One region of the Planococcus massiliensis genome, then DNA from elsewhere that is predicted to be linked to it. Evidence: riboswitches for the same ligand, from Rfam matches in the RefSeq annotation. Region 1 holds a riboswitch; each other region holds the start of a gene.
What was found. Region 1 has a riboswitch for thiamine pyrophosphate ahead of BN1080_RS07990 (YkoF family thiamine/hydroxymethylpyrimidine-binding protein). Riboswitches for the same ligand answer to the same signal wherever they lie in the genome.
Positions count from the first base shown of each region.

Region 1 (9,796 bases):
CGATGAAGGAAGAACTGATCAGCGTGTCGGGGATTCCGAAATACCCGAAACTTGCAGGGGCGGTCCAAGGATATATCCAGACGGACATTCCTTCAACAGACCAAGTGAAATTGGCAATGCAGCTGGCTTTGAACGGCGGCAGCGACTTGGACCGCCTGACGATTCCTGTAAAAGATGGCTATAGCTACGGATCTTATTCCCATGCGGGTTCTGTTCTGGAACTGGATATGGAAAAGAACAGACAAGCTTTGTCCGAATTTTTATCCCAAACTCTGAAATGAATAGTCTGACAATATGTTAAACTGATAGATAGAGAAATATTTCAGAAAGTAGGAGTGGCAATGGAACCGGAAAAACAATCTTTTTTTTCGACGAATTTTATTCGCTTTCTAGGTGGAACGAATACGCTTTTCACTTTGATTGCCCTTGTACTTCTCGGATTGGTGATTTTCATCTTCCGGGAAGTCTCTTTCATTTTCAACCCTTTAAGTGTTTTCATGAAAACGGTCGTGCTGCCAGTCGTACTGGCACTGATCCTGTATTATTTGCTGCGCCCGATTCTTCGGCTATTGGAAGGATTTCGAATTCCGCGCATTTGGGGGATTTTGATCATTTTCCTCGGGCTCGTCGGACTGATCACCTTACTAGTCGTATTGGTATTTCCGTTCTTGAAGACGCAATTCCAGAATTTGATCATGGAATTTCCGAATTACTTCATGCAGCTTTTAACCGATCTGGATGCTTTTTTGCGGACATCCTACATCGGCGACTATTATACGGGTTCAAGCTTTGATATTGAGCAGTTGGTGGCGACGCTGCCCGGCAATATTACAGACACGCTGCAAAACACGGTAACGACCATTATTTCCGGAGTGACAGGGTTGATCTCGACGATTACGTCCGTTATCTTATCCATTGTGATTGTTCCGTTTATCCTTTTTTACCTGTTGAAGGACGGGGAGAAGCTTCCGGAGTATTTCGTGAAGCTGCTGCCGCCTCGTTTGCGCCACGATACGCGTGAAGTGCTGTCGGAAGCAGATAAGCAATTAGGCGCATATATCCAAGGACAAATCATTGTCGCTTTCTGTATTGGCGTCATGATCTACATCGGCTTTCTCATTATCGGCATGGATTATGCACTGCTGCTTGGGGTTCTCGCCATGGTCACGAGTGTCGTGCCGTATCTTGGACCGGCGATTGCCATTACGCCGGCAGCAATTATCGCATTGGTGACTTCGCCGTTCATGCTGGTGAAGCTTGCGATCGTCTGGACTGTGGTCCAATTGGTGGAAGGCAATTTGATATCGCCGCAAGTCATGGGGAAAACGATGTTCATCCATCCGGTGACGATTATTTTCGTTTTGCTGACAGCGGGATCCCTATTCGGCATAGCCGGAGTCATCTTGGGGATACCGATGTATGCCCTGGTGCGCGTATTAGTGTCGCATCTGTACAAATTATTCAAACGGCGGTATAACCGCCATGAACCGGCTCTTGAAAACAAATACGACTACACCGAGCTGAACTAGCAGTTTGAGAAATTAATGGCAGTGGTATAGAAAGATTATTAAAAGTTGGGGGTTTCCATGTATGAATTTCAAACAATTTTTATCTTCTATCGGCATTGGTTCGATGCAAATCGACACTGTAGTTGAAAGGCCGCATTTAGACGAAGGCGAAACCTTGAACGGCACCGTCTATTTCACCGGCGGGGAAAGCGACCAGGAAATTGACTATATCGAGCTGAATGTGTTGAAGCAAATCGAGAATTACCGGGAAGACAGCGATTTTGACATCATTGAACATACAGTGGCCAAGCAGACGTTGGAGTTTGCAGGCTCTGTAAAATCAAAAAAAACCGTCATGCAGCAATTTGAAATTGTTCCGGACGAACGCTGGATACTGGATGCGCCAAAAGCAAAATTGATTTTGCGGACGGTCGTCCACATCAAAAATGGAGTCAACGCAAAAGACGAAGATGAAATCACCTACGGAGTACAGGAATAGCAAACGAATAAAAGCACATGAATTGTTCCGGCAATTCATGTGCTTTTTTGATCGGAGGAGAAAAAGATGGCAGCCATCAATAATCTTGCTTTGGCAAAAGCGATAGAAGAATTGAAAATCGATGGAACGAAAAGGCAAATGGATATCCATAAGCAAAACGCTTCTTCTTATAATGGGAATTATATGGCAGCAGAAGGGAAAGGGATAATTTTTTATACGCCGTCGTACTGCTATGGCCTCGGATTCGGCTTTGACGACACGGTGTGCGAACAAGATCTTAAAGCGATCGAAGCAGAACTCGCTGCACGGAAGATTGCGCAGCATCTGCACTTGGAAATTACCCCTTTTTGCAACGAAGCTTTTATTCGCGTGTTGCAAAATAAGGGCTATACATTCGACCATTTTCTTTCCGTATGGATCCTGGATACCGAAACATGGCAAGAACCAGCCCGAAATCCGGCTGCAGAAATTGTCACAGTGGACGAGTTCCATTCTTACGATTGGGCCTGGACAGTGGCTCTCGGCATTTCAGGGGACGAAACAGCTACGGAAGAAGCAATGGAAGCGGTACGCGCATTTTGGGAAGTGTCCGGCAATACAGCTTTTCTTTTAAAAGAAGGGAAGGAATACGCCGCAGGGGCGACGATCGCCATCAAAGGAAACCTGGCAGAGATGTTTTTAACCGCTACACTTCAAGCTTATAGGGGGAAAGGCTATCAAAACCGGCTCATTGAAGAACGCATCCGGTTTGCAAAAGAGCAGGGCTGCCGATACATCACGGTAACGACGAAGCCGGGAACTTCGTCTGCACGCAATATGGAAAGGAACGGCTTTGCCTTACTGTATCAACGAGCCATACTGAAAAGCCCGCCATTGACAAAATGAGCGGGTTTCTGGTTTTCAAATGTAGAAAATTACATGAGGGTCATTTATTTGAACAAAAGAGTAAGCAAAAACAGGAAAAGGCTGTCGAGAATAAACACAAGAGCGTTTTCACAAATACTTGTAATAAACTACATAAGGATATTTTAAAAAACAAAAACCAGCAGCAAGAAAAAGAGAGCCTCAAAAGAAGCCCTCAAACATCAAAACCAATATCCAGCAGAACAGCTGGCAACCAGCAAAAGAAGAAAAACTGCTGTCATGGCTGCATCCACTTTTCTAAGCTTAATTACCTCGAAATAGTCAGATCTTGCTTCACCAGTAAAACCCCTTGCTTCCATCGCAAACGCGGAACGCTCCGCATTCCGGACAGCACCGGCTAGCATCGGAATCAAGATTCTTCGCATGCCGAGCAGGCGGCGCAGTGCATTTTTTTCAAGTTCAGCGCCGCGGAGCCGATGGGCTTGCTGGATTTGCTGGAATTGATCTTTCATCACGGGTAGGAATTGATAGCCAACGAGAACGCCGTAGGCAAGTTTTGGAGACAGTTTCAATTGCTGCATCAAACTCATGATGAATTTCACCGGATCGGTTGTAAAAGCGAACATGAGTGAGAGTGTAGAAAATGCCATGACTCGGAACGCGAGCGACAAGGCGGTTTGCAACTGTTCAGCAGTCACTTGGAATTCGAGAAATGACCATACAACGTCGCCGTTAGTATCGGCAGCAAATACGATGGTCGTCCATAAATAGCCAAAAGCGCCTAACGCAAAGGGCAGCATGAACAAGGACCAGGCCTTCCAGTTCACTTTGCTCATGAACACTTGCAAGAGCAGAACGCCAATCCAAAAAATGAATGGTGTCCACGGATTAAAGAAAAAGGCGATGGCAAACATCGAAAGGGCCACCAAGACGAACTTTAGCGAAGGGTTCATGTCATGCAAAAGATTCCGCAAGCCGTCCAGCTCCTTTCGGTGGAAGCAAGTGATGTTCAGCGAGCAATTCGCCATGATTCCAAACATCTTGAGCAGGATATTTTCCTGTCATTTTTCCGTCTTTTATCAGCAGGACAGAATCGGCAAGGCTCTCAGCAAACTCCATATCGTGTGTGACGATCAAGAAAGTGACTCCTTCATCCGCCCGTTCCGAAATCAGCCGATGCAATTCGAGAAGTGCCGCAGCGTCCTGCCCGGAAGTGGGTTCATCCATCAGAAGGACTGTGCGGCGGTCGGCAAGCATCGCACCGGTCGCGACACGGCGTTTTTGACCATGGCTCACTGAAAACGGATGGGCGTTTTCAATTTCTTTCAAGCGGAGGCGCTCCATTAAATCGTTCAATTGGGCTGAAGAGGCAATGCCTGAAAACGCCAACTCTCTTACTACAGTTTTTTCCAAAAATAGATACTCGGGAGACTGCGGCACGAATCCGATGCCGGGCGATTGAATGCTGCCCGCATCAAGCGCATAAATGCCGCACAATGCTTTTAATAATGACGACTTTCCGCTGCCGTTTGGCCCAGCGACAATCATGATTTCGCCCCGGTTTGCGGTAAATGATAAGCCGGATAAAAGTTCTTTTCCGTGGGCTTTAACTGCCATTCCGTTGACCTTCAAAACTGTTTCTGGAACCATCGTCGAAGCCCGTTCCGGCAATAAAACAGGGGGATGAGCTGTAGCTAATTTATCGCCAATTATAGAGCCGGAACGATCCAATTGGATTTCTCGGCTGAAAAAGGAATCCCATAAATCCAGCCGGTGCTCCACACCGACAATGGTCAAATCCAATTCATGCTGCAGACGGTCGAGCCAGAGGATGAATTCTTTTGCAGTCACCGGATCCAAATGTGAAATCGGTTCATCCAAAAGCAGCACTTCAGGCTCCATGATCAATGCACAAGCAGCAGCCACTCGCTGCTTCATTCCGCCGGATAAGGATTGGATCACTTCGTGGCGAAGAGCGGACAACCCGGTCAACGCCAAAACCTCCGTTATTTTTTGCTTCATCATTTCGCGCGGAACATGCAAGTTCTCCAGCGTAAAGGCCAGTTCTTCCTCGACAGTCGGCATACAGAACTGGGAATCGGGGTCTTGAAAAACGGTCGCAATCCGATGGTTGATTTCACCAGGCGCATATTCTTCAGCATCTTTGCCAAAAAGCTGGAGGCTTCCTGAAATTATTCCATCGCAGTTGAACGGATATAAGCGATTCAGCAAATAGACCAGCGTGCTTTTTCCGCAGCCGCTCGGCCCTGAAATGACAACGCGTTCGCCGCGGTGAATATCAAAAGATAAATCGGTTAAAGTAAGTTGTTCGTCATCAGGAAAACGGAAACGGACATTTCGAAAAGAAAAAATCGTCTCATGCACGGGCATCACCCTTCGTTGAACGGGAAATCGCATAGCCGCGAAGCGAACCGGTCGCAAGCAGCCCGTCAGAGATGAATTTCCCGCCGATTCCCGCAATGGCCATGCCGCTGATCACGCGAAGCGTAAACATCAAAGCGACAAAGGAAGGATCAAGCGCGGCATAGCCGGAGATGAAATAGCCGTAAACAAAACTGAAAACGGCCGAACCGGCACCGGCAAGCATCAGCACCGCAAGATTGAAATGCTTATAGCCGGTTAGTGCAAATGCGGCTTCTGCGCCTAATCCTTGAACGATGCCGGACAGAAGAAGGCGGGGGCCGACCGCATTCCCGAGCAGGACTTCAATTGCCGCAGCCATCGATTCCGATAGGACGGCTGCACCGGGTTTCCGGATGATGTTCATGCAGATGATGGAAACGATGAACCAGATGCCGAACATCCATTCATAAGCGAGGGGTCCGATCACAGCGGCCCAGATGTTCGAGACATGGACGAACACTAGGTAAACGATGCCGAACACGACCGCAAACAAAGACATCAATACCACTTCTTTTAATTTCCACGATTTCAGCATTTTATTTGCCTCCGTGGGAAGGACTGTTGATGCTCATCGAAACCGTCATGACAAGGTGGCGATGCTCCTCAGAACGCGCATTTGCAAATGCTTCTTCGTAAAAGGCAAAGACGTCATGGATGTCGCCGTGGATGCCGCTCGCGTAATGCATCGAGTCGTTGAAGACGCCGCGTTCTTTTGCCCGGTCAACTTCCCGGTAAATGACCGCCATGTAATCCGGATTGTTCATCGGATAAAGCGCAAATTGCGAAGAAACGTATTGCTTCGTCGCATCCGTATTCAACAGTTCATCCGATTTTTCCAAATACACATCTCCTGCCGAATCGCCAGGGCAGCCGATGGAAAACGTGCCGGAAAGTGCCACGTGTTCACCAGTTTTCGCCGCATGCAAGGCAAGCGCTTTTGCGACATTGAAGACGTGATTCTGTTTTCCCCGAATGACGGTCGAGACGTCGTCTGTGTGCATCCAAACATTTGAGGTATCGGTTTCGTTCAGCGCCCCTTTGATGATTTTGATGAAATCGCCAGTCATCGGATGAAGCGAAAAGCGAAATCCGACAATCGGGCTCGTGCCGCATTGCAATGGTTCCATATTGAATTCCTCCTAAAAATGTACACAAAAAAGGCCGCATCCGTGAAGATGCAGCCATAATCTACAAATAATTTCAAAAGGAATCATTTCAGAAATGCGCCGCACTTCCTCACGCAGGTCCTAACCTGATCGAGTTATAAGGGATCGAAGCTTGCGCTTGCATCTCAGCCATAATGGGCACCCCTAGTGCAGTAAACGGTATGCGGTTTTTGTGGGCCGGGTTTGCCCGGTTGAGTTCAGTGTAGCGGATATGAATAAATAAGTAAAGGCCAAAAGATCTAAAAAGGAAAGGGGAAGATACTCTGAATTCAAGTATTTCTTTCCAAAGTAATGTGCTATTATATGTAAGTTATTCCATTAAGAAGGGAAGAGGATTATTGGACAGGTCAGCAATTCAATCGAACAGGGAAACCATTTATTTTATCATCAGCTTAATCTTTAGCATCCTGGTTTATGTATTCGCCATCATTTCCGTCGTCGGCATTGCCATCGCACTTATTATTTTTGCTTTCATGCTTTTTGCCAACGCGATGATGTTGGGATCCATACGCGGAAACGGCATGCGGATCCACGAACGCCAATTTCCGGATGTCTACGAGAGAGTGCAAATTCTTTCAAAAGAAATGGAGCTTAAGAAAGTTCCGGAAGTTTTTGTGATCCAATCAGAAGGTGCATTGAACGCCTTTGCGACCCGCTTTTTCGGGCGCGATATGGTCGTTTTGTATTCGGAAGTGTTTGAACTGGCACGCGAACAGGGACAAGCAGAACTCGATTTTATCATCGCGCATGAACTGGCACACGTAAAACGCCGCCATGTCTGGAAGAACCTTTTGATTGTGCCAGCCGGGTTTATTCCATTCCTGAGCCAAGCGTACAGCCGCTCATGTGAATACACGTGCGACCGGCATGCTGCTTTTGCCATTCAGAACGCTGCAGCAGCGAAACGGGCGCTGACGCTTCTTGGCATCGGCAAAAAAATGTACACCGAAGTCAATGAAGAGGCATACCGCGAACAGATTTCGACCGAATCAAACGGCATCGTCTGGTTGAGCGAAGTGCTTTCTTCGCACCCGCTCTTGCCAAAACGCATTCAGGCGATCCAGCAATTTGAAGAGAGCGATGCCCGGGTCTATACCCAGAACACCGGAAGAATTGCTATCGGCGCCGCGCTGATTTTTGCAGGGATCATGGGCGTTTATTTTGTCAGTATCGCTCTTTTTGCTGGTGGGACCTTAGTCTATTCTCAATTTCTAAGCGGCTTTGATGATGCACTTTATAGCGACGAAGGGTTTTCCGTTGAAGGGCAAACAGCGCTTATTGCGGCCGCGGACGAAGGGAATCTCGTTGATGCGGAAGCGGCTATAGCGGATGGCGACGATGTGGATGCTGTCGACTCCGGCGGTGCCTCCGCCTTGATGTATGCCGTCTATAACGGCGACAGCGAAATGGCTTCACTCCTCATTGATGCGGGAGCCGATGTCAATACGGAAGACGATTACGACACAGCAATCGGCACGGCCATCTACTACGAAGACTATGGGATGGCACAGCTACTCTTTGAGAGAGGTGCGGACCCGACCATTGCAGGAAATGACGGCATGTCAGCCATGGATTATACGGAAGCGTCAACGGAAGCTGAGTTTGCGGATTATTTGACAGCAAATAACTGAGTCTGCAAACTTTCTGCAAAATGTGAAAAAAGTGAACCTGCCGAAAGATTGGCAGGTTCTTTTTTGCTTAGAATGTGGCATATCTTTAATATAGTGGTATACTGTTTAAATGAAAATTGGCAATCAATTTTTAACAAATTAGTCTAAGATCATATAGTTAGTTGAAAGAAGGTTTGAGTGATTACACTTTCAATACAGCAGCGTGAACAGCAGTTTGCTAATTTAGTTCGTGCTTATCGGAAAAAACATGTGGGCAAAGGTCCTGAAAAAATAAAAGTGACGTTTCAAAACAATTGGGCCATCGCTCATATGAGTGGCAGCCTAAGTCCAGTGGAACATTTTATGATTCAGAACGAAAATGGGAGAGATATGATTCGGCAGGCTCGAACGCAGATGATCAAGGAGCTGTACAATCAAATTCCCCCCACTGACATGGAAGAATTGGTTGGTGCGAAATTCGAGAAGTTGTTTACAGATATTCATGTCGAGGACGACGAAGTGATTTCGATATTTGTTTTTGATCAGCCGATTGATGAGCAGTTAAAAACGAATTGCATATAAAAAGCGGCGGATTGGGATAAGGTACGCAAGTGCAATTAACTAACCACCATTCTACAGGTTAACCATACCTGTAGAATGGTGGTTTTTGTATTTTTAAAAGTTCACAATAGACTGACATTAGCGAAGTATTCATGCGGGGTCGAGTTGAAAAATTGGAGGAATTGGGCGTGTTTTGGACGATTTTAATCATTATTGGAGTAACCGCATATGCTGCCAGTGGAGCGCTGGTGGCCATTGAAGCGGAATTTTCATTTGTCGGCGTATTTGTATTGGGATTAACGACTGCTTTTGGGGGAGGGACGATCCGGAATTTATTGATCGGGGCGCCGGTTTCTGCTCTATGGGAATCACAGACAATTGCGATTGTGTTTGCGACCCTCGCCATCATTGTCCTATTGCCCTTGAAGTGGACCCAGCACTGGAAAAGGTGGGGGCTCTTATTTGACTCGATTGGACTCGCCACTTTTGCGCTGCAAGGTGCGCTGACGGTAAAACTTGTTAATGGCCATCTCGGTCTCATGCTATTGGCTGCAATGTTCACGGGACTTGGCGGCGGGATGATCCGCGATCTACTAGCAGGCAAAAAACCGCTCGCGTTAAAAGAAGAGATCCACGCTGTATTGGCGATGTTCTGCGGCGTTTATGTCTGGCTCGGCTGGACTTCGCCGCTGCTGTTGACCCTTGCTGTTTTCATCGTCGTGGGCATTCGGATGCTAGCAGTGAATTATGGTCTGCGTTTCATGTTTTTCCGCTTCGGAAGAAAAGAGCAAATCGAGAATTAACGAAAATAAACCATCGATTTTACCAATGCAAAGTATGTTACCCTTGAGTGAAGAATATGCGAATAAAGGTGGAATCACATGGAAAGGTCACTTGTCTGCATCACTGCATTTTCCAATAAATTTTGGAAAATTAAAGTGCAAGGGAATATGTTTATCGTGTCTTACGGAAAAATCGGAACGCAAGGCTCCATTAATACGAAAGAGTTTTCTTCGGAAGAACATTGCCTGCGAGAAGCGAATAAGCTGATCCAGTCAAAACTGAAAAAAGGCTACCGGGACCAGGGAGAGGATAGCGGTCAAGCCATGCAAATGACTGAAGCGGAATTTTGGCGGCTAATCGATGCCGCCCATCAAAGGGGCG
Region 1 covers NZ_CCXS01000001.1:1,640,946-1,650,741, forward strand. Annotated here, with positions in the region: gene BN1080_RS07955 (LCP family protein) at 1-281, shown strand, start outside; gene BN1080_RS07960 (AI-2E family transporter) at 342-1,529, shown strand; gene BN1080_RS07965 (sporulation protein) at 1,591-2,007, shown strand; gene BN1080_RS07970 (GNAT family N-acetyltransferase) at 2,074-2,892, shown strand; gene BN1080_RS07975 (energy-coupling factor transporter transmembrane component T family protein) at 3,093-3,845, opposite strand; gene BN1080_RS07980 (ABC transporter ATP-binding protein) at 3,826-5,256, opposite strand; gene BN1080_RS07985 (ECF transporter S component) at 5,249-5,830, opposite strand; gene BN1080_RS07990 (YkoF family thiamine/hydroxymethylpyrimidine-binding protein) at 5,832-6,422, opposite strand; TPP riboswitch at 6,512-6,617, opposite strand; gene BN1080_RS07995 (M48 family metallopeptidase) at 6,800-8,092, shown strand; gene BN1080_RS08000 (Na-translocating system protein MpsC family protein) at 8,270-8,653, shown strand; gene BN1080_RS08005 (trimeric intracellular cation channel family protein) at 8,821-9,435, shown strand; gene BN1080_RS08010 (DUF4240 domain-containing protein) at 9,514-9,796, shown strand, end outside.

Region 2 (9,796 bases), 830 kb from region 1:
TGCTTTTGAACCCCTCCAATACATGGTAAAATGCAGAATGGTAATTGTTTTATAATAGGAGGAGTTTAGGCATGTTTTCTTCAACAGATATTGGAATCGACTTAGGAACAGCAAATATTTTAGTATACACAAAAGCAAAAGGCATTATTTTAAATGAACCTTCAGTGGTTGCATTAGACACGAAGACGAATAAAGTCATCGCAATCGGCGAAGACGCAAAAGCAATGATTGGGAAGACGCCTGGATCCATCCGGGTCGTGCGCCCTTTAAAAGAAGGCGTCATCGCCGACTTTGAAGTCACTACAGAATTGCTGAAGATGGTCATGCAAAAAGCTGCCAAACAAATGGGCGGATCTCTTCGCAAACCCAATGTCATGGTCTGCACCCCTTGCGGAGCCACGTCTGTTGAACGCCGTGCCATTCATGATGCAGTCAAACAAAGTGGAGCAAAAAGCGTCCACTTGATCGAAGAACCCGTAGCTGCAGCGATCGGTGCTGACTTGCCTGTCAGCGAACCGATTGCGAGCGTTATTGTGGACATCGGCGGAGGCACTACGGAAGTCGGCATCATTTCATTCGGCGGGGTCGTTTCCGCGAATACCGTAAAAGTTGCGGGAGACCGTATGGATGAAGACATTATCCAATACGTCCGCAAACATTATAATGTATTAATCGGCGAACGGACGGCTGAAACCATCAAAAAAGAAATCGGCTATGCGTTAATTCCGCACAAATCCGAATCAATTGAAATCCGCGGCCGCGATGTGATGACAGGCCTTCCGAAAACCGTCACGCTTACATCGACTGAAATTCAAGAAACGTTGAAAGAATCTTTGCTTTCTATTTTAGAATGCATTCGGGCGACTCTTGAAAATTGCCCTGCTGAATTATCGGGCGATATCGTCGACCAAGGCGTGGTCATTTCCGGAGGCGGCGCTTTGTTGAAGGGCATGCAGCAATGGTTGTCAGAAGAAATTTCCGTTCCTGTGCACACTGCCCCGCAGCCGCTTGAATCGGTTGCCATTGGCACTGGCCGTTCGCTGGTGATGCTGAACAAACTTGAAAAAATCTCTCGTTAATTTTGTTTCAATCAACAGTTTGGAAGCCGTGCTTCCAAACTGTTTTTGAATTCCGGAGGTTTACAGTCGTGTTATCGGAAAATTTGATTTAAAATAAAAGGAGTAACTTTAAGGAGGATTCACTATGTCGATGTTGGAAGATATCTTAGCTTATAACGAAGAATTTGTGAAAGAGAAGAAGTACGAGCAATACATAACGACGAAGTTTCCCGACAAGAAAGTGGTCATTTTAACTTGTATGGATACCCGGCTTATTGAAATGCTGCCGAAAGCAATGAACTTGAAAAACGGAGACGTGAAAATTGTTAAAAGCGCCGGTGCCGTCATCAATCACCCTTTCGGCGGCATTATGCGCAGTTTGATCGTAGCTGTTTATGAATTGCAAGCAGACGAAATTTACATCATCGGCCATCACGATTGCGGCATGTCGGCCATCGATCCAAAATCCATTTTATCCAAGATGGAAGCAAGAGGAATTGAACGAAAAACCATAGAAATGATGGAATATTCCGGAGTCGATTTGGAAGGATGGCTGCGCGGCTTTAGCGACGTGTCAGAAAGCGTCAAGCACAGCGTCCAGATGGTGCGCAACCACCCGCTGCTCGACAGCAAAGTTCCGGTTCATGGCCTTGTGATTGATCCGACAACCGGAAAATTAGATATGGTTGTGGATGGAAGAAACGAAAACCGCTGAGAATTTCTCAGCGGTTTTTGTCTTGTTTTTTATAGTGAAGATAATCCAATGGAATGCCGGCTTTGCCAAACTGGCGCAGAAAAGAAGTGATTTGTCCGCGATGGTACGACGCATGGTTGATGACCGTAAACAGCATTTCATCGCGCGTATTGTGAAATTCGCCGCCGCGCATGCTTTTGAAGAACAGCCCTTCCTGCCATTGCTCTTCGGTCAAAGAAGCAAAGTACAATTCCATTTCCGCATGCAAGAGCATAAATGCTTCAACCGCTTTTTCTGTCGTTGAAACATCGTACCGTTCGAATGCCGGACTTTCCACACCATTCATTCGCAGCAGCCACAGTTTTTCTACGCCAATGACATGCTCCACCGTTTTTTCGATGGACTCAAAAGAGTTATCTCCAATTCGGGTGTAAAAGTCCTCTCCGATTGACTGGACATGCTGAAGACATGCCTGAGTCGCCCATTGGTGATAGGAAAACAAATCGTTTCGATCCATCTCGCACCTTCCTTTCGCTGATGCTGTTATTCTGAAAACCACCGGACAATGTTTTTCCACCATCTTTTATAGGCGGCCTTGCCCTTTCAAAATTCACTTTCAAGCAAAGCAAATTGATAATGGTCTTCCCAGACGCCATTGATGTATAAGAATTCGCGCAGCAAGCCTTCATTCAGGAAGCCCGTCTTTTGCAGGACGCGGATCGACCCCATATTTTTCGGGGAGACGTATGCCTCGATCCGGTGCAGCCGCAATTGCTCGAAGCCGAACGTGTTGACCAGCCGCACCGCTTCTGTCGCAATGCCTTTGCCGATATAGCCCTCATCGATCGAATAGCCGACCAGCGCACTGAGGAACGGCAACCGTTTGATGCTGTACATCGAAATGTGGCCAATCATTTTATTGGACTCATGTTCAAAAATGCCAAAACTGTATTCCCGATTTTCCCGCGCCTGGTATATCGATTCCCGTATTTTTTCACGCTGCACCAATGCCGTAAAGTAACTGTCTTGATGGCGCGGTTCGTAGATCGCCCAGTAATCACGATTTCTTACCAGCAATTGAACCATCTCTTCCGCATCATCGACAGTAAGCGTCCGAAGGTAGCAAGTCTTTCCATTGAATAATAGATTCATATCATTCGAAAGAAGAAGTTAGCGCATTAAACTCTTCCGCATCTTTCACGCAAAGAGCAATGCCTTTTTCCCAGAAGGCTTCTTTGGTGATATCTTCTCCAAGATGCTTGAGCGCTAACTCTTCAGCTGTCATAATCGCAGTATCTCTTAGCAAAGCCATATACTTGCCTTCGAAATCGGCGCCTTCTTCCAATGCTTTGGCATAAATGCTCAGCGAGAATAAATAACCGAATGTATACGGGAAATTATAGAACGGCACATACGTAATGTAGAAATGCAGCTTAGAAGCCCAGAAATGCGGATGCGTTGACTTCAAACCGCCTGCAAAGCCTTCGTTTTGCGCTTGTTCCATCAGCTCATTTAAACGGGCTGCCGGCACGACGCCGTTTTTTCGTTCTTCATAGAAGCGGGTTTCAAACAGGAAGCGCGAGTGGATATTCATGAAAAACGCCACACTGCGCTGTACTTTATCTTCAAGCAATGCAATCTTTTCTTCTTTCGATTGGGCATTTTTAACGGCTGCATCTGCGACAATCATTTCAGCGAAAGTCGAAGCCGTTTCCGCTACGTTCATTGCATACGAACGGTTCAGCCCATGGACCGGGTGCATCGCGTAGGAATGGAAAGCGTGTCCCAGTTCATGTGCAAGCGTCGCCACATTCGACATGGATCCACTGTACGTCATGAAAATGCGGGATTCCTCTGCCATCGGCAACTCGGTACAGAAACCGCCTGGCCGCTTGTTTGGACGGTCTTCCGCTTCAATCCAGCCTTTTTCAAAAGCTTGCAGGGCAAATTGCCGCAGCTCAGGCCCGAACTTGCCGAAATGCTCCAAGATAAATTCTGCGCCTTCTTGATACGTAAATTGTTGCGTGCTTTCCGTAACCGGTGCATCTACATCGAACCAATCCAGGCCATCTTTCCCGAGAATTTCTGCTTTGCGGTTCAAATAAGCGACAAAAGGCTGTTTGTTCTTGCTGATGGCCCCCCACATCGCATCCAGCGTTTCCTGCTTCATGCGGTTCATATGCAAAGGCTCTTGCAAAACATGGTCCCAACCGCGTTTTTTGTACACTTCCAAACGGAATCCGGCAATCGAATTCAAGGTCTTCGCGAAAAAGTCTTCTTTCTCAGTCCACGCCTCTTCCAATTTCTCATACGATTCTTTCCGAATTTCAGCTTCTTTATGGGAGCTAAGATTATTGGCTTGTCCGACCGACATGGTCTTTTCTTCGCCATCAATCGTCATTTTGATTTTAATTTCGCCCACTAGCATATCATATAGCTGGCTCCAGCCGTGATAGCCATCCATGCTGAGTGCCGTGATCAGGTTTTCCTCTTTTTCGGAAAGCTGCATTTTCGCTTCTTCCCGCCATTCGTTTAAGAAGAAATGGAATTCTTTCAACGCATCCTGCTCAAGCAATTCTTTCCACACGGCATCATCCGTTTTCGTTAAATCCTGTTGAATTTTCTGGAGCGATGCATCAAAACGCGCATGGAGAGAAGACGATTCGCTTTGCAAAATGGCCGCTTTCTTGTCTTCCGTATTTTGCGCCATCAAACAGCCAATAAAAGATCCCGCTTGACTGAGATGCTGCATCAGCGCATTTACTTCTTCCAGCAAATTTGCCACCTTTTCAGCGTCTTCGCTTGAAGCCGGCGCTGTAAAGTGCTGAGCCGTTTTTTCAAATTCATCTAATTTGGGCGTTGCCTCGTCCATATGTACCCGCAATTCTTTTGAATCGCTGCCCCCTTGGAACAATACATCCAAATCCCATACTTCCGGAAATTTAACCGTCATGATTTTACCCCCTGGTAAACTTAATTTTCTAAAAACACTTATAAGTATACCATTTCCTGCAAAATGTCGGAACCACACGAACTTATGAATGGATTGCTTTTGAAAATTCTCACACGATCTTCACAAACCTTCCTTTTTATGAATATTCTTGGAAGTGAAGTTTGTTGAACCGCTTCCCGACAGGTATACTAAAATAGGAGGGGGGTCTTTTATGGCTAGAATACTGCTGATGACAATCGCATATATCAGCATCATCGTAATCAATTCACTAGCGAATATTTTGCCGCTTAATGGGCAAACCACTGGCGAGATTTCCAACCGCCTTCCGGTTCTATTTACTCCAGCCGGCTATGTATTCTCAATTTGGTCTGTTATTTACATATTATTGGCTATCTGGATTATCGGGTTTTGGATCCGCTACAAAAAAGGGGAAGTCCCGTCAGCCAAAATCACTTTATTCTTTACCTTGAGTGCTGTATTTAATATTGCCTGGCTGTACCTATGGCATTATGAGTTTTTTGCTTGGTCCGTTTTAGCCATCTTTGCCTACTTGGCTTCTTTGATTGCCTTGTATCTGCAATACAGCAATTCCGAGCGCAAACTCACAGAACGCCTTCCAATCTCCGTTAATATGGGATGGCTCAGTGTCGCCGCTATTGCCAACACCAGCTTTGTTTTGACGTTCTACAATTGGAGCGGCTGGGGCTTGAGCGATCAATTATGGACCGTTATCATGCTGACGGTAGCAACTGCTCTCGCACTCCATATTCGCTTCCACCATTTTGACGTTCCTTATGCCCTTGTTTTCGTTTGGGCCTTTATCGGCATTGCCGTGAAACACGGAACCAATGAACTGTTGGTCACGACCGCTTCCCTGTTTTTAAGCGGGGTCATCATCACCGGCATTTTGCTCATCAAAAAAAGATCCTGATAAACAGGATCTTTTTTATGTTTAATTGAGTTTTGTCAGTAAAATGGGCTCGCCTTTAGTGACAAGAACCGTATGTTCAATCTGGGCCACCAGCGATTGGTCAGGCGTGATGAATGTCCAGCCGTCTCCCGATTCCACAATATGCTCAGCTTTCTGAGAAATGAAAGGCTCGACAGCAAGAACCATGCCTTCTTTTAAGATCGTGGTTTCCCATGCATCGTAATAATTCAAAACATGCTGCGGAGCTTCATGCAATGATTTTCCAATGCCGTGTCCCGTTAAGTTCTTAATGACGAACAAACCTTGCTGCTTCGCTTCACGCTCTACCGCTTTTCCGATCTGGTTCAGCTTAGCGCCGGCTTTCACTTTGCTCATCGCCCGGTCAAATGCCGATTCAGCCACTTGGCATAATTTTTCTTTTTCCGGATGGCCATCCCCAACTACAAAAGAAATGCCTGTATCTGCAAAATAGCCTTCATAAGATCCTGACACGTCGATGTTCACGATGTCGCCGTCATTGATGACGCGCTTGCCCGGCATGCCGTGGGCCACTTCTTCGTTCACGCTGATGCATGTATAGCCCGGGAAATCATATTCCGCTTTCGGGCCAGATACGCCGCCAAGCTCTTTGAACATTTTGCCGCCCAGTTCATCCAATTCTTTTGTCGTAACGCCCGGCTTCGTCGCTGCTTTCATCGCTTCGCGAATTTCAGCCACCATGCGCCCTGCTTTCTTCAGCATTTCAATGTCTTTCTCATTCGTTGCAATCATTTGATACCCTTCTTTCAAATTGTCTACTGAAAATTATAGCACACGAAAAGCGCAAGCGCCCGTTTGGTGCCATTTATGAAAAGAGCCGCCGGAGAAATTTCCTCTCCGGCGGCTCTCACTTTTTTCAATTCTAAATTTTTACTGGACTTCGGCATCCACCAATTTAGGGGCAGCGGTGAAAAGCGCCGAACAAACCGCGGCTGCCAATAAGAAAACAGGAATCATATAAGTGGCGTTGTAGACAGCTGAATAAATTAGCACGTTGCCTTCTGCAAACATCCCGAAGAATAAAACACCCGTGATGACATGCATCAGGTAGCGCAAGAAAGATGCGATCAATACGCCGATCACGGCTGCAGCAATCATGCCGCCTGCTTTCCCTTGCTGATGGGCTTTCAAATAACGGCTGCGCATCAGGCCAGCAAAACCGACGGCTCCGTAAGCGACGAGATAATCCAAAATCACTTGCATTACAACAAAACCGAAAGACAACGGCGTAACGGAAATGACGCCGGTTACGATTTGCAGCAACCCGACTAACAGCCCGGTTAAAATTCCGGCTGCTGTGCCTCTTCTAAAAGCCATCAAAACAATAGGGATCATGACCAGGCTGACCGATCCGCCTTGCGGCATTTTAAACGCCACAAAATCCAATACATACCCGAGCGCTCCAAAAATCGCAATCTCCACCATTAACAAAACACGTAAATTTCTCATGACTTCCTCCTTGTGTTGTGCACATCACCAGAAGGGCCGCAGAAAAAAACCATAAAAAGCGGCGCCAGGACAGATCCTGACGCCGCATAAAAGGCAGGTTTCTATCCACATCCCTGCGCAAGCGTTAACTTACAGGTTCGAAGGGTAAGAACAAAACTGTTCACTCTCAGCAAAAGCTCCCCTTGTGGTGTATACATTAAATTCTCTTTCACCTTTCATTGTACACAAGGTCAAATGTGAAAGCAATTCGTTTTAAGTGCTCTTCTTGGGGTACACTTTTAATGATGAACGATTTTGAAAGGTGGTGAAAGCAGCAAGCATCCATTTGCTGCTAAGGACATGATTGACTTACTAAAAGATTTGATTAAAATCAAAAGCGATGATCAAGAAGGCGCCAATCAAGCATTACTGTTTTGTGCCGATTGGCTGAAAGAAAAAGGAGAAACTGTCACGATCCATGAAAACAACGGCTTCAAGATGCTTACTGCCATCAAAGGCGCCGGAGAAGAGACGCTCATCTGGAACGGCCATGTGGACGTGGTGCCTGGACACGAAGAGCAATTCACTCCATTCGAAGAACTTGGACGTTTATATGGCCGCGGCGCAGCCGATATGAAAGCGGGCGTAGCGGCAATGATGCAGGCGTTCATCGAACTCAATGCCTCGGCTTTGGAGAAAACGGTTCAACTACATATTGTCACCGATGAGGAAATCGGCGGCCGCAATACATCGAAATGGTTGGTTGACCAAGGATACCATGGCGACTTTGTCATCTGCGGAGAACCGACAGGCTTAAAAGTCGGGCTCCAATCAAAAGGCATATTACGAATGGATTTGACTTTTAAAGGAAAACCGGCGCATGGCAGCCGCCCTTGGGAAGGCGTCAATGCCATCGAATCAGCAATGAAATACCATATGGCCATGAGCGAATTGCCTTTCCGGAAAGAATCGACGGAATACTACGAGCAGCCATCCGTTAACTTGCCGATCATCAAGGCAGGCGACCGCTATAATGTCGTGCCGGAAATTTGCCATATGTCCTACGATATCCGCTTTATGCCCGGACAGGACAAAGATGAAATCGTCCGGCAAATGGCTGAACTGGCGGATACGTTAAATGTGGATATGGAATATAAAGCAAGCGGTTCTACGCCTGCTTTAACAACGACTCAAGAAAATCCGTATATCCAAATGCTGCAGAAAGCGATTAAAAACGTAACGGATCAGGAAGCGATTCTTTTTGGCCAGCACGGGGCTGCGGATACACGCTACTATGCGGAAGTTACGGGCGGCGAAGGCGCAATTGAATTTGGCCCGAGCGGGGATGACTGGCACGGCAATGCGGAATATGTCACGATCTCCAGTGTCCATGAATACAAAGAAATCCTTGTTGCGCATGCCCTCTTTAAATGAAAAAGGTTTGCGTTTCATGAAATAAGGGAAATCATTAATTAGCGAATCTATGATGGGAGCGATGAATATGGGAATCGGACGCATTGTGAAGACGGCAATTAAGATTGCACCTATTGCCTACCCAATTATTAAAAAAGTGATGGACAGCAAAAAAGCTGGAAATACGACACCTTATAAGACGCCAAACTCCAAACGATAAAAACAAAGCCGCAGCGATTGAAATCGCTGCGGCTTTGTTTTATTCAAATATAAGGAAGAACTTCACGCAAGGCTAAGTAGTCCAATTCCACTTTTTCAGATGGGCGCATGGCCGATGTATTTTCCAACGCCGGCGGATTCTCGGTTGAGGCTGCACCTTGTTCCTGCGCTTGTAGAATCTGTTCGAAACTTAACGGGTTCGGTGCAGGGAGTTCGGTGTTCTCAACTTTCCAGCCTTTCTGGTACTGCTCTAAAAAAGCATTGGCCATCGCTTGATAGCCTGTAAAATTCGGATGGACATCTGCAGGATTCGGCACTTTATCCGTTGGCGATGCACCAAAAGCGGCATCAACCGGAACAAACTGCGCCCCCGCTTTCGCCGCCGATTGTTTTAAAATCGCATTCAAGCGGTCCAGCTGCTTGCCTGTCCCTTCTTTTTGCGAATCACGTACATGCGGATAAGCGAAATAATAGCCCATGACGTAGACGTCCGCTTTCGGGGCTCTTGCTTTCAATTCGGCTAGGATGGCTTCCATGTTCTGCCGCGCCTCATTCAACGCAAAGTCAGCCTGGATTTGCTGAAAAGTCAGCGAGCCTTCTTTTGGATTTACTTGCACTAAGCGCAGTAAGTCATTGGCTCCCGCTGATAGCGTGATGATATTCGCTGAAGCCAACACTTCTTTTGCTTCCGGAGACTTGATTCTCTCCAACACATCTTCTGTCGTAAAGCCTGGGAACGCCAAGTCTTTCGTGAATAAAGCGACAGGCTGATGGCGTGCGAGCTCTCCGGCAATCATATCAGCGTAGCCTGCATCAATTTGGGAATTGGGCGTTTGCCCTGCAGCCAAGGAATCGCCCAACGCTACATAAAACGCAGGTATTTTAATCGCTGCCTGCGCTTGCACCGAAGAACCGAAGAACGTGAAAACCAGCACCAACGCGATTCCTATTTTCTTCACTTTGCTCACCTCTTAAAATGCCCAGTTTCCGTTCCGGAAAACCGGTTCGCTTGAGCCGTCTTCGTAAATGCCGTCAATCGACATCTCGCCGCTGCCGATCAT
Region 2 covers NZ_CCXS01000001.1:2,467,784-2,477,579, forward strand. Annotated here, with positions in the region: gene mreBH (rod-share determining protein MreBH) at 72-1,079, shown strand; gene BN1080_RS12405 (beta-class carbonic anhydrase) at 1,204-1,773, shown strand; gene BN1080_RS12410 (DinB family protein) at 1,781-2,269, opposite strand; gene BN1080_RS12415 (GNAT family N-acetyltransferase) at 2,356-2,904, opposite strand; gene BN1080_RS12420 (M3 family oligoendopeptidase) at 2,906-4,705, opposite strand; gene BN1080_RS12425 (tryptophan-rich sensory protein) at 4,917-5,636, shown strand; gene map (type I methionyl aminopeptidase) at 5,658-6,407, opposite strand; gene thiT (energy-coupled thiamine transporter ThiT) at 6,546-7,124, opposite strand; TPP riboswitch at 7,218-7,317, opposite strand; gene BN1080_RS12440 (M20 family metallopeptidase) at 7,464-8,537, shown strand; gene BN1080_RS17465 (hypothetical protein) at 8,605-8,736, shown strand; gene BN1080_RS12445 (SGNH/GDSL hydrolase family protein) at 8,780-9,694, opposite strand; gene BN1080_RS12450 (aminopeptidase) at 9,707-9,796, opposite strand, start outside.
Region 2: linked by a shared signal. The riboswitch ahead of thiT (energy-coupled thiamine transporter ThiT) and the one ahead of BN1080_RS07990 (YkoF family thiamine/hydroxymethylpyrimidine-binding protein) in region 1 are both predicted to bind thiamine pyrophosphate.

Region 3 (9,796 bases), 1.2 Mb from region 1:
CGTCGGCACCATCATTTCCATGTCGACGGCGTACGGCACCGATCTCGGCTTAAGCTCGACCAGTTTGCTGATTGTACTTTTCGCCACGCAAGTTGTAGCGGCACCGTTTGCTATTTTGTACGGCCGCTTGTCGGAGCGGTTTACCGGCAAAAAAATGCTTTATGTGGGCATCTGCGTTTACATCGTCGTCTGCATTTACGCCTTTTTCCTGGAAACGATCACCGATTTCTGGATTCTCGCTATGCTCGTTGCAACGAGCCAAGGCGGTATCCAGGCACTTAGCCGTTCGTATTTCGGCAAGCTCGTGCCAAAAGAGAATTCCAACGAATTTTTCGGCTTCTACAATATCTTCGGGAAATTTGCAGCGATTCTCGGCCCCTTGCTTGTAGCCGTCACTTCCCAAGTGACCGGGAATTCAAGCATGGGCGTCTTCAGCCTGGTGGTTCTGTTCATCATCGGCCTGTTTATCCTGTCACGCGTCCCGAAACCGAAACCGCATGCGCCGGTTGATGAAGTCGCGCCTGAATAAATCATTTTAACTGTCCAGGCTTTGGCTTGGGCAGTTTTTATTTTTCAAATTCGAGATTTGCTGCGTTTTAGCGCTTCAACTATTTATTATGAAAGGAAGTATATTTTTGAATTTGCGGACGTGCTATGGTTTTAGTTAAAAAAGCGGGGATGCTTGTGCTATGGAAAACGAGGAATGAGAATGTTGATAAAGAACGTGCAGAAATACTGTTGAGGCGATTGCCGAAAACCCATCCATCGGTTGTGTTGGCGAAAAATGATTTATGGAATGCCGAATCCAGAATCAGCGGGGAAAGGCGATTCGATGCGTATTTTTCGATGAGCAAAATCGATTTTCCGCATCTTATTTTACATGATGTTTCGTTGAAATCCGTCCTCCCTTTCCAGTTGGATTCGTTGTTGATCACCCCTTGGTGTGTATATGTGTTTGAAGTGAAGAATATGTCCGGCCGCCTGTTCTTTAAACAATCGCCTCCGCAGCTCATCCAAACGAAAGAAGACGGCTCCGTCACCGGACGCAAAAGCCCTATTGAACAAATGGCGACAAACGAATGGCTGCTCGAAGAATGGCTTTCTTCTCGGGCGTATTTTTTACCGATTCGTTCCGTGCTTGTATTTTCATACACGAAACAGATGCCCGAAAACTTGCCGAGAGAGCAAATCGCGCTGTTTTCAAATCAGCTGCCGATGTTTTTACGAAAACTGCAGCCCGAAAAAGAAATCATGAATTTGAGTGATATGGAGAAGCTCGCTACTGAACTGGCAGCGGCCCATTCCCCTTACACACACGAGCCGATCTGCGCGAATTCCGCTTTTCCTGTTGAAGCGATGCAGCGTGGCGTCTGGTGTGAGCCTTGCAGCCGCATTGGCATGAAACGCAAGTACGGGACACGGGTTTGTCCGAGTTGCGGCGTTTCAAACAAAGATGCCCACATTCGCACACTCAAAGACTGGATAATACTGACCGGCGAACCGCTGACGAATAAAAAATGTCGGGAGATTTTGCAAATAGAGGATCATCGTTTAGCTAGCCGACTGTTAATAAGCATGAAAATGAAGAAAATCGGTTCTTATAAAGATGCGAAATACATTTTTGAAACTAGTTGGGAGTATTTTATATGAAGTCGGGAGTATTCGGGTGGAAGTTGGGAGTATTTCATAGAAAGTTGAGAGCAATTACATTCTCAACTCAATAAGAGAGCGGAGGGCCAATATTGATTGGCCCTCCGCTCTTTTTCTTATTTTTTGTCGTCTTTATTCTTTGGTGTAATGGTTGCGCTGCCTGAATCGTTTTGAGTGATGTCGGCATCGCCCAATTCCACTACCTGTGTTTTGCCTTTATCTTGACTGGCTTCTTTTTCTGCTTTCTTCACTTCTTTTTCAACTTGTTTTTCTGCTTTTTCATGTTCTTTTTTCGCTTTTTCTTCAGCTTTCGCTTCTTTGATGACGGCCTTTTCCTGCTTCTTCAATTCTTTTTCTTCTTTTTTCTCCGTGCGCTTCGCTTTCAGCTCATCGACTTTGCCTTTGGTGGCATTTGTCGCACCCGAAGCTTTTTCTTTCACTTGATCGACGGTGCCGCTCAATTTTTCTTTTGTTTTGCCAGCGGTATCGGAAAGTTTTTGCGAAGAGCCTGCCGTTTTATCTTTTACGACTGCCTGCATTTCTTTTCCGCTTTTTGGTGTCAATAGAAGGCCGGCGGCTGCACCGATAATGGCGCCTGTCGCGGCACCCTTAATAAATGCTGAGCTGCCGAGGCCGCCTTTGCCTTCAGTCTGAGAAAGTGGCTTGTCGATTTTTCCGGCACGCACTAAACGTTCTTCCACTTCTTCGACGATTTCATGCAAAGTGCGTCCTCTTGCATCCACAAGAGGGACATTCATGTGAAAATCGGCCAAATCTTCTTGATCCCGGACGACTACGCAATCATAGTCCATTGAATCCGTCTTGTCGGTCAACATTTCTGCTTTATAGCCTTTTTGTTCTAACGCATTTTTTACGGATACAAACGGTTCTTCTACTGCAATTTTCACCATCTTTTGCCCACTCCCTTTTCAAATTTGTCTCACTTTTGCTTATAGTTTTTTATTTCCCCTCTTTATCGAAGGAATAAACGCAGTAGCAAGAATGAAACATTTTTAATATAAGGGTAATTTCACTCGGTTCAAGACGAGGCGGCGCACAAGTACGGCACCTAGGATAGCTCCGGATAAGCTGGATACGAGAAAGGGCGGCATAAAGAACAGCGCAGCTGCTTCTGTACCCATCAAAAATTTAGCGTACGGAACGGCAAGGAGCGCGGCCAGAATGCCGGTGCCCACCACTTCGCCGAGGGCAGCCGTCCATACTTTCCCGAATTTCATATAAAGCAAGCCGGCAAGCAATGCCCCGATCATGCCTCCCGGAAAGGCGAGCAGCGAGCCCGTTCCGGTCATGATGCGGACAATCGCGGTGAGAAAAGCTACTGAAACTGCAGCAGCCGGGCCAAAGATGACTGCCGTGACCACATTTACGGCATGCTGGATGGGATAAGCGCGAGCAATTCCGGCAGGAAAAGAAACAAAGGCAGATCCGGCCACGCTGATAGCCGAAAGCATGGCTAAAATAACCAATTTCTTCGTTTTCATTTACCGACACCATCCAGCGCTGAAGCTCTTAAGGCGGTTACTTCCGCCGCAACGTCTTCTGCATGCGCGATCGCGCTGATGACCGCAACGCCAGCGGCTCCGGCCTTCCAAACCGATTCGGCATTTTCAGAGCCGATTCCCCCAATGCCGACAATCGGCAACTTCGGATATGCATCCTTTACCTGTTGGATGCCGGCCACTCCAGCCGGGGCTTTCGCATCGGCTTTTGTGGAAGTCTGGAATACAGGTCCCATTCCGACATAATCCGCACCGCTTTCCACAGCGTGTTTTGCCTCCGCCAATGAATGGACCGATACACCGAGCAGTTTCTCAGCACCCAAAATTTTGCGGACCATTGAAGCAGGTGCGTCGTCCTGGCCAATATGAAGGCCGTCTGCATCAATGGCCCTGGCTAGCTCAAGATCGTCATTGATCAGGAAAGGCGTTTCATAGCGCCGGCACAGCTCCTTGCAGTCGAGCGCAAACTTCAGCAATTCCGCACCTTCTAATGCATTTTGCCCTTTCTCCCTCAATTGAAAATAATCGATGCCTGCTTTTAAAGCTGCTTCGAGAACGGCCAATGGATCTTTTCCTCCGGCATTTCCTGTTCCGAGAATAAAATAAACGGCCGGCACTCTACTGAATTTCGACATCGTACATTTCCCTTCTTTCATCCCCATATTTTCGGTAGGCGGCGTGATTGGTCGGACCATGGCCAGCCCCGATATTCAATTCACTGCTCAAAGCCGCCTGGATAAATCGTTTAGCGGTATAGATCGCTTCTTTAAGCGGCTGCCCTTTCGCCAGCTCCGCAGCTAGGGCTGCCGAAAACGTACAGCCGGTGCCATGGGTTTGCACTGTCGCAATTCGAGGCGACCGGAACAGCAGTTCCTCGCCGTCCCGATGAAGAAAGAAATCTTCTGCGGTCTCTTCGTCCTTCCCATGTCCCCCTTTGATAATGACGGACTGGGAGCCGAACGACAGAATCTTTTCTGCTGCAAGTCTGCGCGACAAAGGATCCGCAATCTCAATACCGCTCAAGACTTCCGCTTCCGGTATATTCGGCGTGACCACAGACGCTAACGGCAACAACTCCTTTTTCAACGCAGCCCCTGCTTCTGCGCGCAATAAATTCGCTCCGCCTTTGGCAATCATGACCGGGTCGACCACCAGCTGCCGCCAATTGAAATGCCGAATCCACTTGGCCGTTTCTTCAATGATTTCTTCATTAAATAACATTCCGGTTTTCAATGCCGCTAGCCGGAAATCCTTTCCGACAGCCTGCAATTGAGTCCGAACGGCTTCTCTTGCCATTGGGTAAATAGCGGCAACGCCTAGCGTATTCTGAGCGGTCACGGCCGTCAGTACAGAAGTCGAATAAACTCCGAGTTCCTGGAATGTTTTAATGTCCGCTTGAATTCCTGCGCCTCCTCCGGAATCCGATCCAGCGATGGTCAATACTTGTGGCATCATTTTTGCTGCAGCTCCTTTCCGGGAATGTGTTCGCTATGGCCTGTACTCTGTTTAGACAATTGATTGAGAAATTCGATTTGGAAACTGCCCGGTTCGGAAGCCGATTGGCCAGCTCGTTCCCCGGCCTGACCGTAAAAACGCAGCGCTTCTGCGACCGCATTTAATACATTTTCAGGAGAGATTGCTAGAAAAGCAGCAACCATCGCGCTTAACAGGCAGCCAGATCCCGTAATGGCCGACATAAGCGGATGCCCAAAAGGAATTTCTACCAAGTCGTTTCCATCCGTCACGAAATCAATCGGACCGGTCACTGCGACAACCAGCCCGAGTTTATTCGCCGCCTCGACTGCTAACTGTTTCACATCCGCTTCCCCACTGCCGGCATCTACGCCTTTCCCTCGCCATTCAGTTCCACAAATGGCCGCAAGCTCTCCAGCATTGCAGCGAAGCACGGCAATGTTCACTTCCCTCAAAATTTTCTCAGCTGCAGCGGCCCTGAAAGCTGTCGCTCCTACACCTACAGGATCTAGCACGACTGGGCGGCCCAATTGATTTGCTGTCTTTCCGGCAATGAGCATGCTTTCCAGCGTCCCGGCATTTAACGTTCCGATATTAAGCGACACAGCTCCCGAAAGCGACGCAAGTTCAACCGCTTCTTCCGGCGCTTCCCCCATAATCGGAGAAGCCCCGATTGCCAGCAGCCCATTGGCCTGGAAATTTGAAACGACGTGGTTCGTGATGCAGTGGACAATCGGATTTTCAGCGCGCAATTTTTCAATCATCTTAAACACCAGCCTTCGTATAAGGTTTTACCGTCCATGTCTGCATTGTCCAAGCCTGTTCCCAAAAATTCCATTCGTAATAGCAGCTGCGCCGGAAACGGTCTTTCAGTTCTTTGCGGCGATTTTCCGAAAGCCCTTCTGCGAGATGGTCCATCCGCTCCATCTGTTCCCTTACAAGCGCTGCAAATTCCTCGCCGCCATAAGTTTCAATCCAGCGGCTGTAAATCGGATGATCCGGCTTCGCTTCTTTCAGGCGGTTGCCGATTTCCTGATACAGCCAGTAGCAAGGCAGAATCGCAGCGAGGACATCTGCCAAATCTCCTTCAGCCGAACGGTACATATGCGATACGTAGGCGTAGGCATTCGGCGATGGCTCAAATTCAGCCCAATCTTCTTTGGTCACTCCAAGGATTTTCATGAACGATTCATGCAAAGCCATTTCTGCCGCACACGTATGCTCTGCATGAAATGCAAATCGCTTAGTCGTTTCTAAATCATTGGCTTTTACCGCGCCGATCGCCTGCACTTTTGCAAAATGCGTTAAGTAATAGGCATCCTGCATGACGTAATAGCGAAAGACGTTTAACGGCAGCGTCGCATCTGCTATCCCTTTAACGAACGGGTGTTCAAAACTCGCTTCCCATAGCTCCTTGCACTCCAACCGGACTTCTTTACAAAATGTCATTTGGCCATCTCCTTTTTGCAAATAAAAACGCCGCTTCCCAGTTAAGGAAAGCGGCGTTTGCGTATGCAGTCATAGATAGAAAAATAGCATGCTTCTCGCCACTTCCCTACGCTGGTATGATCCAGATCAGGTTCAAAGGGTCCGGGCTAATGCCCGTCTCAGCCGATATCCGGCTCCCCCAGTGGGTGTTTTATTTGGTTGTCGACATCACTATAGCACAGATTCGACTTCTGCAACAGACTTATCTGATTTCTCAGCTTTTATGCGCATGCCGTTTTCTGCATCAAAGAAATGGACATGCGACATATCGAAAGCCAGCCGCGCGGTGTGCCCCGGCTCGATGGCCGTGTCCGCTTCAACCCGGGCGATAAATTCCTGCTCCGCATAAACGGCATAAATAATAGTTTCTGCTCCTGTCAATTCCGATACGGTAACGGTCGCATCAAATTCACTGACCGGCAGGCCGGATAAATCTTCGCTGTTGACGTGGATATGTTCCGGCCGGATCCCTAATGTCAGCGGCTTCCCGACGTAGCCTCGGCTATTCAGGATGTCCAACGTTTCTTTCGGGATGCTGATCGTCCGGTCACCCAATACAAAGGAGCCTTTTTCCAAACGGCCTTCAAAAAAGTTCATGGCCGGTGAACCGATAAAGCCTCCAACAAAACGATTCGCCGGATAATCATAGACTTCTTTCGGGCTTCCGACTTGCTGGATATGGCCATCTTTCATAATGACGATCCGGGTGGCCATCGTCATCGCTTCGGTCTGGTCATGGGTCACATAAATCGTCGTCGTTTTCAGCCGCTGATGGAGTTTCGCAATTTCCGCCCGCATTTGGACGCGCAGTTTTGCATCCAGATTTGACAGCGGCTCATCCATTAAAAATACTTTGGCATCCCGGACAATTGCACGGCCGAGCGCCACACGCTGACGCTGCCCGCCTGACAGGGCTTTCGGCTTTCTGTCCAAATATTCCCGCAAGCCGAGAATATCCGCAGCATCTTCCACACGTTTCCGGATCTCCGCTTTCTTGAACTTCCTTAATTTTAGTCCAAAAGCCATGTTTTCAAATACCGTCATATGGGGATATAAAGCATAGTTCTGAAAAACCATAGCGATATCTCTTTCTTTTGGCTGGACCTCATTCATGCGTTTTCCATCAATAAAGAATTCACCTTCCGTAATTTCCTCGAGGCCGGCAATCATTCGCAACGTTGTCGATTTTCCGCAGCCTGAAGGGCCGACGAAGACAATGAACTCTTCATTCTGGATTTCAAGATTAAAGTCTGTTACGGCCGTTGCGCCATTATCATAGGTTTTTCCCAGATTTTTAATCGAAATCTCCGCCATTTAAATTCCCCATTTCTTTTTCTTTAATTGTATATAGTTTTCTGTCTATTGTAAATTCAACATAGAAAAGCAGAAGAACTTGTTATATACTTACCCTGAAGAAGGGGCATTTATGCTCTTTCCGATTGAAAGGAGGCTCAAATTTCAATTAACGGCGTCGAATTTCTTTAATTACTTCGACAATCAAAGCAATTTTTCTATAAAACGTACATAACTTATAAACTTGAAGGAGTGAAACCGAATGAAAAACATGAAGACATTGCTCATCACCCTTATTGGGCTTGGTTTGATCCTGAGCGGCTGTGCCGGCTTCCAGACCAGCAACAATGACAAAGAATCAGTTAATGAAGACGGCAAAATTGTAGTCGATTTTTGGACATTCTGGGGTTCCGAAATCCGCCGCCCAGTCGTTGACAAGATTGTTGAAGATTTTAACGCTTCCCAAGATGAAATTGAAGTAAAGCATACTTATAGTCCGTGGGGAGATATCTGGACGAAGGAATTAGCGGCAATCGCTGCCGGGAATCCGCCGGATGTCGTCATCAACGATATCAATGCCACCGCCCTTCGCGGAAAAGAACAACAGGCAATGAATCTATCGGAATTCTACGATGACAGCTTCTCTGAAAAATTCTATCCGGAACTTTGGAATGCGACCCTTCACGAAGGCGATTCATACGGGATTCCTTTCAATACCGATACACGCGTCCTTTTCTATAACAAAGACGCCTTCGAAGAAGTGGGGCTGGACCCGGAAGATCCGCCTGAAACATGGGCTGAGCTTGAAGAATATGCAGCAAAATTGGATGTCAAAAACGGCAATAGCTACGATCGTCTCGGCTTTTATCCATTATGGGGCGTGGGCTACGATGTGTGGCTCCTGAACGCAAATGGCGAAAACTATTTCGGGCCGGATCACAATACGGATACTGTCAACATCAACACTGAAAAGAATGTAGAAGTCCTCAATTGGCTAAAATCCTGGAAAGACCGTATCGGCGAAGATGTCGTCAACTCATTCCAGGCGCAAATCGACAGCCAGCAAGGAAATCCATTCTTCAGCGGCGACTTGGCGATGATTGTCCAGCAGCCGACTTTCTATACGCAGATCCGCGACTACGCGGAAGATTTGAATTTCGGAGTCGTCCAGTTGCCTGAATACGAAGAAGGCAATGGTCACACAAGCTGGGGCGGCGGGTTTGTAGCAGAAATTCCGAAAGGTTCTAGCGATCCGGAAGCTGCTTGGAAATTTATCGAATACTTGACCGGTGCAGAATCACAGGAATATTGGGCGGTTAAAAACTTTGACAACGTAGCGAATATTGAAGCGGCTGAAGCAGCTGCCGAATCTGACGAATTGACGGAACAGGGCCAGACGGTTTACCAAATGGCAGTCGACAGCATGGAAGATACGTTGCTGACGCCGGCTCCAGTGGCAGCTCCAAGCTATTTCAACTACATCAATCCGCAGGTTGATGAATTCTTCCTTGGCTCAAAAACTGCCGAAGAGGCGCTTGCGAAAGCCCAGTCTGATGTGGAAGCATTGATCGAAAAAAATCAATAAGCGAGGAGGGAGTCCTTTGGGGAAAAGAGGATTGTCCATGAGGCGCAAAGAAAGCATCTACGGCTATATCTTCATTCTGCCGTTCATTATCGGTTTCATCGGTTTTACCGCCGGGCCGCTATTGTTTTCGTTTGCGGGAAGTTTCACAGACTACAATATAACATCACAGATGGAATTCATCGGAGTTGAAAACTACCAAACGCTTATCGTGGAAGATGGTCTTTTTCGGACTTCTTTATGGAATACGCTGTACTACGTACTGCTTTCGGTCCCTTTAACAACTTTAGGCGCCATTTTTCTTTCAGCGCTTCTGAATCAGGATGTACCAGGCATCCGTTTCTTTCGGACCTTGTACTACTTGCCGGCAATTCTGTCCGGGGTCGGCGTCTACCTTTTATGGATGCAGCTTCTTGAACCCGGAACCGGGATGGTCAACCTCGTTTTGGGCTGGGTCGGCATCGACGGGCCGAACTGGCTTTTTGATCCCGATTGGACAAAACCATCTTTGATCTTGATGAAATTATGGAGCGTCGGCGGTTCGATGCTCCTCTATCTCGCGAGCATGCAAGGCGTTTCGAAATCCTTGTACGAAGCAGCGGAAATTGACGGCGCGAGCCGGTGGCGGCAATTCATCCACATTACCATTCCCATGATCACGCCCGTCATTTTCTTTGACGTCGTAACAAGCCTGATCGGAGGCTTCCAAATTTTCCAGGAAGCGTATATCATGTCGGGGAATGGCGAAGGCGGCCCTGCCAATTCTCTCCTGTTCTACAATTTGTATATG
Region 3 covers NZ_CCXS01000001.1:475,693-485,488, reverse strand. Annotated here, with positions in the region: gene BN1080_RS02445 (MFS transporter) at 1-529, shown strand, start outside; gene BN1080_RS02440 (nuclease-related domain-containing protein) at 655-1,650, shown strand; gene BN1080_RS02435 (YkuS family protein) at 1,767-2,561, opposite strand; gene thiW (energy coupling factor transporter S component ThiW) at 2,664-3,152, opposite strand; gene thiE (thiamine phosphate synthase) at 3,149-3,805, opposite strand; gene thiD (bifunctional hydroxymethylpyrimidine kinase/phosphomethylpyrimidine kinase) at 3,789-4,625, opposite strand; gene thiM (hydroxyethylthiazole kinase) at 4,622-5,407, opposite strand; gene tenA (thiaminase II) at 5,409-6,092, opposite strand; TPP riboswitch at 6,179-6,282, opposite strand; gene BN1080_RS02405 (ABC transporter ATP-binding protein) at 6,303-7,445, opposite strand; gene BN1080_RS02400 (ABC transporter substrate-binding protein) at 7,687-9,009, shown strand; gene BN1080_RS02395 (carbohydrate ABC transporter permease) at 9,026-9,796, shown strand, end outside.
Region 3: linked by a shared signal. The riboswitch ahead of tenA (thiaminase II) and the one ahead of BN1080_RS07990 (YkoF family thiamine/hydroxymethylpyrimidine-binding protein) in region 1 are both predicted to bind thiamine pyrophosphate.